Regions from separate parts of the Bradyrhizobium sp. BRP20 genome, predicted to be linked through region 1. Evidence: predicted binding sites of a transcription regulator. Region 1 holds the regulator's gene; the other holds the start of a gene.

Region 1 (4,810 bases):
TGTTCTGGTGGTTGATGGGGATCGGCATCGAGTGGATGGTCCTGGTCGCGCGCTGGGTGGCGGCTCTGCCGGGCGCCGTCGGCCGCATTCCCGCCTTCGGGATCGCGCCGCTGATCGCAGCGAGCCTCGGGCTCATCGTGATGGGCCTGTTGCGCACGCCCTTGCGCTGGTCCGGCGCCCTGGTGCTGCTGGCAGCGATCCTCTGGGGACTGTCGGTGCGGCAGCCCGATATCCTGATTGCCGGGGATGGCGCGAGCGTCGCGGTCCGGGGCGGGGATGGGCGCTTGCAGGTGATCCGCGCCAGCAAGGACAGCTTCCTGCTGAAGGAGTGGTTGGCTGCCGATGCCGATCCGCGCGATGCCGGCAACGCCTCGTTGGCGAGCGGGGTGTCGTGTGACGAGTCCGGCTGCGTGGCGCCGCTCGCGGACGGACGACTGATCGCGTTGGCGACGCGTATCGACGCGCTGGCCGATGATTGCAGCCGCGCCGCGCTGGTGGTGACGGCGCGGCCTGCGCCACCCGATTGCGCGGCGATGGTGGTCGATCGGGCGCGTCTTGCCAGTCAGGGCGCACTGGCTCTGACGAGACGCGGCGAGGGCTTTTCGGTGCAGGCGGTGAGGACGAGGGGAGCAAGCCGTCCCTGGCTGCCGGCCGGCGCCGGCGAGGGAGATTTCGACGGCAGCCTCGTGCCGAAGGCGGCCGTGCCCCGCAACCGGGACGCAACGCCATCGGAGGCCGACTTGCAGGCCGACGATTGACGCGGATCACAAATACCAGGCCAGCACGGCGTCAAGCCTTCCGTTGCCGATAACCGGCAGGGCCACCATTCGGCTCAGCCCGGCTGCGCAGGCTTCGGAGCCGGCGATCGAGCCGTCAGAGGTGAGATCGTCGTTGAGCGCGGGCATGCCGGCGGCCCAGGCGCCGCCGATGCTGCCTTCGCCCCTGGCGATGGACTGCGCCGCATAGCGTGCGGCGAGGTCGGTCTGCGCGCTGCAATCGCCGGCGCGAAAGACCAGCGCCGAACGGTCCTCGTTCGGGACCCAGATCTCGAAGCGTCGTGCAATCGGCGTTGCCTGCGCGGAGAGGAATGTCAGAACCCAGGTCTGGTCGGTACCGGTTCGGTAGGGCACGCCGACGCCGAGATTGATCCCGACCTTGGCGGCGTCCTCCCAGCGCAGGAAGCTCTTGGCGTCGTGCAAGTCCTTGATGATCAGCGGCAGGCCCGCCTTCCAGGTGCGTCCGGGCAGGCCGAAGCCGCGCGGAAATCTGGTGTGGCGGGAGTTGAATTCGAACATGTCCGCGGTGCCGTAATAGCCATCGACGAGCCCCATCTCATGCGAGAGATCAGGATCGTTGTGCCAGAGTTCGATCGCGCCGACATGCGCCTCGTCGTCGCCGCAGAACAGCACCAGCACGGCTTGCAGGAATTCGCCCGCGAACACCGGCACCGCCACGCCGCAGGTGAGGCTGGCCGCAGCGGCCTGATCGGTCCGCTTGAAATAGGAGTTGGCGAATTTCGTGAGGATGACGGGGTGGCCACAGGCCCAGGCCTTGCCTGGAAGTCCCTCGTCATATCCGAAGTGCAGCTCTTCGCTGACGGCTTTGAACGCGGACAGCCCATCGTCGTAGAGGCCGCCGCCGAATTCCAGCCGCATGCGCGTCCGGTCGGGTACCCAGAGTTCAACGACGCGAATGAAGGTCTTCATCGAGCGTGTCCGCCGCCTCAAACCACGACAGCATCGGTCATTTGGCTGCGGAGCGGACGTTCAAAATGCGGGCAGCACGGCCCAAACTTCGTGCGACGACGAGGCGCGGCGGTGGGCTCGCCGATCGAATGTCCTGAAACACAAACTTGCCGGGCTCGCCGGCCTCGGCCGGCGACGGCAATTTCAATCCCGGGCTCGGCCTGTCGGCCGAAGGGCGTCAGCCGATCGGCAGGCGCGTGATCGTGGGCCGCGTGTCGGCGACGATCTGCGGCTTGTGCTCGCGCTCGGGGGCTGCCTGCGTCACCGGCAATTGCAGCACGGTCGCGCGCTGGCCTTCGACGAGCTGCGTCACCAGCACGTATTTGCCGTCGGGGAATTCGATCGCGTCATGATGGCGATCGGGAATGTGCGGGTCGATCTTGCCGAACTTGCCGACGCGAGAGTTCACGGTGCGCGTCCAGATCCAGCGGTTGTCGTAGCGGACATTGTCGGCGAAAGCGAGCTCCGTCCCCGGCAGCAGACAGACCGCGACGGAGGGATCGGCTTCGGAAGCGAAACCGCGCGTCGAGGTGCCGCGGAAGGTTGTCGTGACGATCGTCTCGCCGACTTCGGCGGGGCGCGTCGCGACGGCATGCAGGCTGTAGTCACACATCGGGTGCTCCTCATGCTGGGATAGCGACCCGCGTCTCTTTCGAGGCGCAGGCCTCTATCAGAGTGGAAGCATACAACGCTCTGCTCGGTTATGGGCAAATCTGCGGCTCGCGTCCGCAGCGCGCGATCACATTATCTTTCCCGGATTCGATAGGAACAAACCTCGCGTCCTTGCATTCGGCCGGAGCTATCAGCACTGCCGGCACAACTCTACCGGTGAAGCAGAGCGAGATTGCTGCGCGCCTGCGCGGGCGAATGTCGCGCGGGAAGATGGACCGGACAGCCGGCGCAGAACCAGAGAAACCGTCCAGCCGGAGCGGACAAGTATCCGCTCCGATCCTGGATGCCGATGCCGATCGAAACGCGCGCGGCGCTTGATGTTTCCCGTATCAGTACTTCCGGTAAAGCCCGATCAGCTTGCCCTGGATCTTCACGCGGTTCGGCGGAAGAATGCGGACCTCGTAGGCGGCATTGGCGGGCTCGAGCGCGATCGAGGCGCCGCGGCGGCGGAAGCGCTTGAGCGTGGCCTCCTCGTCGTCGATCAATGCCACCACGATGTCGCCGGTATTTGCGGTCTCGTTGCGCTGGATCAGCGCCATGTCGCCGTCGAGGATGCCGGCCTCGACCATCGAATCGCCGCGCACTTCGAGCGCGTAGTGCTCGCCCGAGCCGAGCATGTCCGGCGGCACGCTGATGGTATGGCTGCGGGTCTGCAGCGCCTCGATCGGCGTGCCGGCGGCGATGCGGCCCATCACGGGCACCGCGACGGGGCGCTCGCCCTCGTCCGCGGGCGGGCTGGAGCTCGCGCGCACCTTGCCGAGATTGCCCTCGATCACGCTCGGGGTGAAGCCACGGCGATTGCCGGCGGCGGCCTGGAGCTCGGGCAGTTTGATCACCTCGATGGCACGGGCACGGTTGGGCAGGCGGCGAATGAAGCCGCGCTCCTCGAGCGCAGTGATCAGGCGATGGATGCCTGACTTCGAGCGCAGGTCGAGCGCATCCTTCATCTCGTCGAAGGACGGCGGCACGCCGCTTTCCTTCAGACGTTCGCTGATGAACCGCAGAAGCTCGTATTGTTTGCGCGTCAACATCTCGACCAAAGTCCCCCGGTTGATGTCGTTCGATTCCGACACGATGAAGTCGGCACTAAGCCGCTACATCCTCGAAACAAATCATGAACGGACACTATATGTTCGATATGTGTTCCGCAACTGCTTAATTTATGGTGAACGCGGCCAAGCTCGCGGAATGCGTGTGGCTGGGCGGCTCAGACGGGCAGCCGGAGCACCTCGCAAGGCGTGCCGGCCTCGGCCTTCGGCGCGAACGGTGCGCGCACCAGAAGTACCTGTGCCGCAGCGAGATTCGCAAGAAGGGAGGAGTCCTGATGGCTGACCGGAAGGGCGACGCGCGTGCCGTCGTCGCGCTCCTCCAGCCGCGCACGCAGATAGTCCTCGCGCTGGTCGTTGGCGGCGAGATCGCGGCCCAGCACGGCGCGCTCGCGCCGATGATGAATCGCTGAACGGCCCGACAGGGCGCGAATCAAGGGGACCATGAACAGGAAGGCGCACACGTAGGACGACACGGGATTGCCGGGCAGGCCAATCACGCGCATCGCGCCTATCCGACCGTGCATCATCGGCTTGCCCGGCCGGATCGCGATCTTCCAGAACGCCATCGCGATGCCTTCGCCCTTGAGCGCCTGCTGGACCAGGTCGTGGTCGCCGACCGAGGCACCGCCGGTCGTGATCAGGATGTCGGCGCCGCTCTCGCGCGCGCGGCGGATGCCGGCGGACGTCGCCTCCAGTGTATCGGCGGCAATTCCGAGGTCGATGGTCTCGGCGCCCTCGCTGCGGGCGAGCGCATGCAGGGCATAGCCGTTGGAATAGACGATCTGGCCGCGACCAGGCGTGGTGCCCGGCATCACGAGCTCGTCGCCGGTGGCGAGAACGGCAACCCTCGGGCGGCGGATGATGGCGAGATGCGGATGATTCATTCCGGCGGCAAGGGCGAGATCGCGCTCGGTGAGGCGGATTCCCTTGCGCAGCAGCACGTCGCCTTCGCGGAAGTCGACGCCTGCAGGGCGGATGTGCCGGCCGAAAATGGCGGCTTCCTTGATCGTCACATGTTTGCCGTCGGCAGCTGTGTCCTCCTGGATCACGACGGCATCGGCGCCGTCGGGAACGACGCCGCCGGTGAAGATCCGCACGGCTTCGCCGGGGCCGACGCTTCCCGCGAGCGGCCGGCCCGCCGCGACCTCGCCGACGACGGTCAACCTCGAATCGTTTGCCGCGTCGGCCGTGCGCACGGCATAGCCGTCCATCGCCGACATCGCCTCCGGCGGCTGCGTGCGCCGCGCCGCGACATCGCGGGCTAGCACACGATGGTAGGCCTCGTCGAGGCAAACCATCTGTTCAGCCAGCGGCTCGACGCCGGCCAACACCGCGGCAAGCGCG
Region 2 (4,810 bases), on a different contig from region 1:
GGGTGGATGATGTTGCGTCGCTGTATCCTCGTCTTTTGCATGGGCCTGCTCGGTCTCGCGCTGAGCGGGTGCACCAAATGCGGTCCGATCTGGGACGATTGGCTGCAGACGCCCAAATCATGCCGATCGGATCGGCACTAGCGGCCACCGGTCGTGACCGGGCTGACGAGGATGACAGGGCGCGGGGCGATCCGCGCCTCATGGAAGACTTAAGGAGTGAATGATGAAGCTTTTCCGTTTGGCCGCGGTGCTGGCCGTGCTGGCGGGACCTGCCTACGCGCAAATGCCCAACATCAATTTGATGCAGGATGCCCCGAGCAAGTCGCCGGAGGAGAAGGCCATCGAGGCCGAACGTGAGAAGGCCTACAAGGAAACACTGAAGAAGATTCCGGATACCAAGGCGTCCATCGATCCCTGGGGCGGCATGCGCGCCGAACAGCCGAAGCAGCCGGCGGCGCCGAAGGCGTCGGCCGCGACCAGTGCGCCGAAGAAGGCCAAGAGCGGGACGGCCGCCAACTGACCCGTTCCGGGGAGGCACAATGCTCCTCGGAAGGACTCCTCTTGATCCGGCCCGCGCCCTACATTGTCGGTAGCGTAGTGCGCAGAGGAAGGCAGGACATGGCCGATCGTCCGCGGGATCTCGCCGAGCGGATGGCGCTCCGGCGCAAGGCGGCCGGCAAGCCCGGCCAGTCCGCCGGCGATGGCTATCTGCGCGAGACCTTCACGCTGCCGCGGGCGGCGGCACGGGAGCGGGCGCAGGCCTTCTTCGCCCGCTACCCCAAGGCCGGCTATATGAGCGAGGTCGAGACCTGGCGCGAATTGCCCGGCGGCGATATCGAGTTCACCATGCGTCGGCTGCCCAGCGCCGACTGACGCGCGCTATGGCGCAGAGGGCGAAACGGTTCAGGCCGTCTTTCGCCCGATCGCCTTCAGTTCGCGGTCGATGCGCAGCTGCACGCGCCGGATCGCCAGCAGGTCGATCCTGGTCTCGGTCTTGCCGGTCTTGATTCGGTCGCCAATGCGGAACTGCCACTGCCAGATACCGGGAATCGCCGTCTTGGCGATGGTGAACTCGACGCCCCTGTGATTCATGGTCACCTCCCACGATTCACCCTTGTGCCTGCAAACATGTTGGTCGTCGCAATATTCCGCAGGCAAGAAAAATGTCGCCCGCGGCCTCCGTGGTTCTCCGACCATGAACAAAGTTCCTGGAGCCCGGCCGGGGTGCATCCGGCGGTCCCGCATCGCGGTTCCAATCGAAGCGCCGGATCCGCTCGACGGCATGTGCCTTGCTTGCCGATCACGGGCAAGCAACCATGGGCGCCTCATGCTCGGCATTCCCCGCCGCTACTCGCATTTCGTCTTCGGCATCATCCAGTCCGGGCTGACCTCGCTGATCGCGGCGGGGATCGCCAGCTTTCCCGCCGGCAGCCCGATGCTCTTCGTGCGGCACTGGATGGTGTCCTGGCTGATCGCATGGGCTGCGATGCTGCCGGTCGTGCTGCTGGCGGCGCCCGCGATCCGCACCTTCTCGCTGCGCCTGACCCAGGAGGAGCGGGAGCCCCGCGCCGGCCGGTAGCCGGGCGAGCTAGCCGGCTGGCTGACGAAAGCCTGACAGGCGGACCGCCGGCAGGTGCGCGATCGAAAGGCCGCACACTGGCCCCGTACCGGTCCCAATTTCGACATCCGTCCGCACCACTGCGGACACACCCGTCGGCAAGATTTTATCCGTTCGGCGCAGCCATGGGGGAAACGTGGCGCGCCGGAAACGGGGTGGCATCATATGGATAACGTAGAGCGGTCATTCGCCGCCGCGACGGCGGCTGGCTTCGTCGTGCTGGTGATAGGCCTGGTTCTGCTGGCGGTGCTCTAGCAGGCGCTGCTGCAGACGGAACTGACGTGCTGGGCCGTCCTATCGAAGGCGCCGGCGCGCCTTGCCTCTCAAAAGTGGCAAAACAACCCCATGCACAGTAGGGGTCCTGGCGATTTCATCGCTTCGCCAATGGGTTGCTGGTAGTATTTAGCTACCTGGTGCATCCGCGGTCGCGGCGCCCCGACCGGCGATGCCGATCGGAGGTTCCGGGCAAGGAACAGAGCGGAGTGCCGCATCGCGGGCGGACCTGGCCCGCTCCGGACGGCGGTCCTGGCGGCGCCTAATGAACCTTGATCTCGTTCAGCGGCAGACGGAGCTCGGCGGCGCGCTCTTCGCGGTCCTTCTTGCGGAACTCGTTTTCCTTGCGCTCGAACTTCACCATCTCCTCGTGGGCGGCGTCCAGCAGCGGCTTTCGCCTCAGCGTATCGTGCTGCGTGTCGTTGTTCGTCATGACCAGAGATCCCCAAAAGTTGCGGTCCCATCCCACAGAAGGCCCGAGACCGCGAAAAGGTTCGGTGCCGTAGGATTACGGAAACATGACGGCGCCCAGTCGCGCGTCGTTGATCCCGGTCATGGTCGCTTCGAGGAACCCGGCGTAGGCGGCTATTCCGGCGGCTGCAGCCCCGGCGATTTGACCCAATCGTTCAGATGATTGGCAACGTCGGCCTGGCGCGCCTTCTTGAGCAGCGCGTCCCGCTCCGGCCCGGGAGGTAGCTTGGACGCCTGCTCGCGGACCCGCTTCACCCATGCCGACAGCCGGTCCTGAAGGGTCAGTTGCTGCTTGAAACGTCGTCGCTTCAACATGGCGCGCTCTTTCCGTGCGAGGAGGCGGGAGCGCGAGGTCAGCGTTCGCATCGCCGATAGTGGCCAGGGTCCGCGCGGTGATGATGCATTAGGATCCAGAAGTGGATCCGCGTCTGTTCAGTTGTGCACGCAGTGCGGACGGCGTGACGATCCAGCATGGCCGGTTCGACCAGCTCCGTTGTCTCCTGGTCCAGTCAGAAAGACAAATCCGCAAAAGAACATATTGCGAACTGAGAACAAATAGGGTACATTGCTTTTATCGCCGAGCTGCCTCGCAACCGTTTGTCCCTCACGCGAATCCTCGCCATAAGGAGCACGACCCAATGTCCGCAACTGCCCTGCGTATCGTCGAAGGATCCTCCATGGACAAGAGTAAAGCTCTGGCTGCCGCGCTCTCTCAGATCGAGCGCCAGTTCGGCAAGGGCTCGGTGATGAAGCTCGGCAAGAACGACCGCTCCATGGACATCGAGGCGGTGTCCTCCGGCTCGCTCGGGCTCGATATCGCGCTCGGCATCGGCGGCCTGCCCAAGGGGCGCATCGTCGAGATCTACGGGCCGGAATCCTCCGGCAAGACCACGCTGGCGCTGCATACGGTGGCGGAAGCGCAGAAGAAGGGTGGCATCTGCGCCTTCATCGATGCCGAGCACGCGCTCGATCCGGTCTATGCCCGCAAGCTCGGCGTCAACATCGACGAGCTCCTGATCTCGCAGCCCGACACCGGCGAGCAGGCGCTGGAGATCTGCGACACCCTGGTGCGCTCGGGCGCGGTCGATGTTCTCGTGGTCGATTCGGTGGCGGCGCTGGTGCCGAAGGCCGAGCTCGAGGGCGAGATGGGCGATGCGCTGCCGGGACTTCAAGCACGGTTGATGAGCCAGGCGCTGCGCAAGCTCACGGCCTCCATCAACAAATCCAACACGATGGTGATCTTCATCAACCAGATCCGCATGAAGATCGGTGTGATGTACGGCTCGCCGGAAACCACCACCGGCGGCAATGCGCTGAAATTCTACGCCTCCGTCCGCCTCGACATCCGCCGCATCGGCGCGATCAAGGAGCGCGACGAGGTGGTCGGCAACACCACGCGCGTCAAGGTGGTCAAGAACAAGCTGGCCCCGCCGTTCAAGCAGGTCGAGTTCGACATCATGTACGGCGAGGGCGTCTCCAAGATGGGCGAGATCCTCGATCTCGGCGTCAAGGCCGGCATCGTCGAGAAGTCCGGCGCCTGGTTCTCCTATGACAGCCAGCGCCTCGGCCAGGGCCGCGAGAACGCCAAGGCGTTCCTGAAAGGCAACCCCGACATCACCGCCAAGATCGAGACCGCGATCCGCCAGAACTCCGGCCTGATCGCCGAGCAGATCCTGGCCGGCACGCCGGAGCGCGACGCCGACGGCGAGGAGCCGGCGGACGAGTAAGACCTAACGCGAAAATTTTTCGCGAGGAGCGGGCACTGAGGACGTTGAGTTGCCGACGTCTTCGGTGCCCGTTTCGTGTTGCGTGAGGGCGCGTCGACGATGAAGCGTGTGATTCTGACTAGTTCGTCCGGCGTTGGTCTCACCTATGCCGGTCGTGCTGACATGGTCGTCCCGTTGATCTTTCGGTTCGTTTGGGGGCCGTTGCCTACGTCGCACCACCTCGAGGACTATCTTACGGGAGGCTATTACAGGGGCGATCCGGAGGTGCGGTGGTCCGATCTTGTTGGCCGGTTGCCTCAGACCGGTCTCGCGCACAAGGAGACTGGCCTGGTTTGGTTTTGCGAGACCTATGGCGTCGAGTTCATCGAGCTGTGGTTCGACCCTGAGCCTAACAGTCAATTGCAACTGATCTGGATCCTGGACTATTTGCGGTCCCATCCATCGATCACCCATTGTCTTAGACTGCGACGAGTCAATTTCGATCTGCGCGAAGCGGACGGCCCGCAACTTCGCGATCGTACGGTGCGGGAATCGGAGATCGCAGAGTGCGACTTCGAGATAGCCAACATGGCCTGGGAGGCGTATCGGGCGCCGACGCCTGAACTTTGCTTCGGGTTGCTGACAAGGGATTTACCCAGGCTACCTTTCCTGAAGCCGGCTCTGGAAGCGTTGCTAGCTGAACTGCCGTCACCAATCACCGGATTGGGCGCGACGGAGGCGC

The links. The regulator LexA, encoded in region 1, represses DNA repair genes until DNA is damaged. The targets are predictions, from matches to a motif close to TGTTCNNNNTGTGTTCNG.
Region 2: recA (recombinase RecA) is a predicted target of LexA. The motif match lies at 2,892-2,909, and genes of this name have one in related genera.

What each region holds. Positions count from the first base shown of each region.
Region 1 covers NZ_JADYVY010000006.1:206,770-211,579, forward strand. Annotated here, with positions in the region: gene I6F33_RS16675 (ComEC/Rec2 family competence protein) at 1-758, shown strand, start outside; gene I6F33_RS16680 (GAF domain-containing protein) at 765-1,706, opposite strand; gene I6F33_RS16685 (hypothetical protein) at 1,924-2,358, opposite strand; gene lexA (transcriptional repressor LexA) at 2,747-3,448, opposite strand; gene glp (gephyrin-like molybdotransferase Glp) at 3,625-4,810, opposite strand, start outside.
Region 2 covers NZ_JADYVY010000004.1:65,372-70,181, forward strand. Annotated here, with positions in the region: gene I6F33_RS11565 (hypothetical protein) at 224-520, shown strand; gene I6F33_RS11570 (hypothetical protein) at 619-873, shown strand; gene I6F33_RS11575 (hypothetical protein) at 904-1,092, opposite strand; gene I6F33_RS11580 (DUF2798 domain-containing protein) at 1,328-1,579, shown strand; gene I6F33_RS11585 (hypothetical protein) at 2,154-2,324, opposite strand; gene I6F33_RS11590 (hypothetical protein) at 2,477-2,677, opposite strand; gene recA (recombinase RecA) at 3,001-4,089, shown strand; gene I6F33_RS11600 (hypothetical protein) at 4,189-4,810, shown strand, end outside.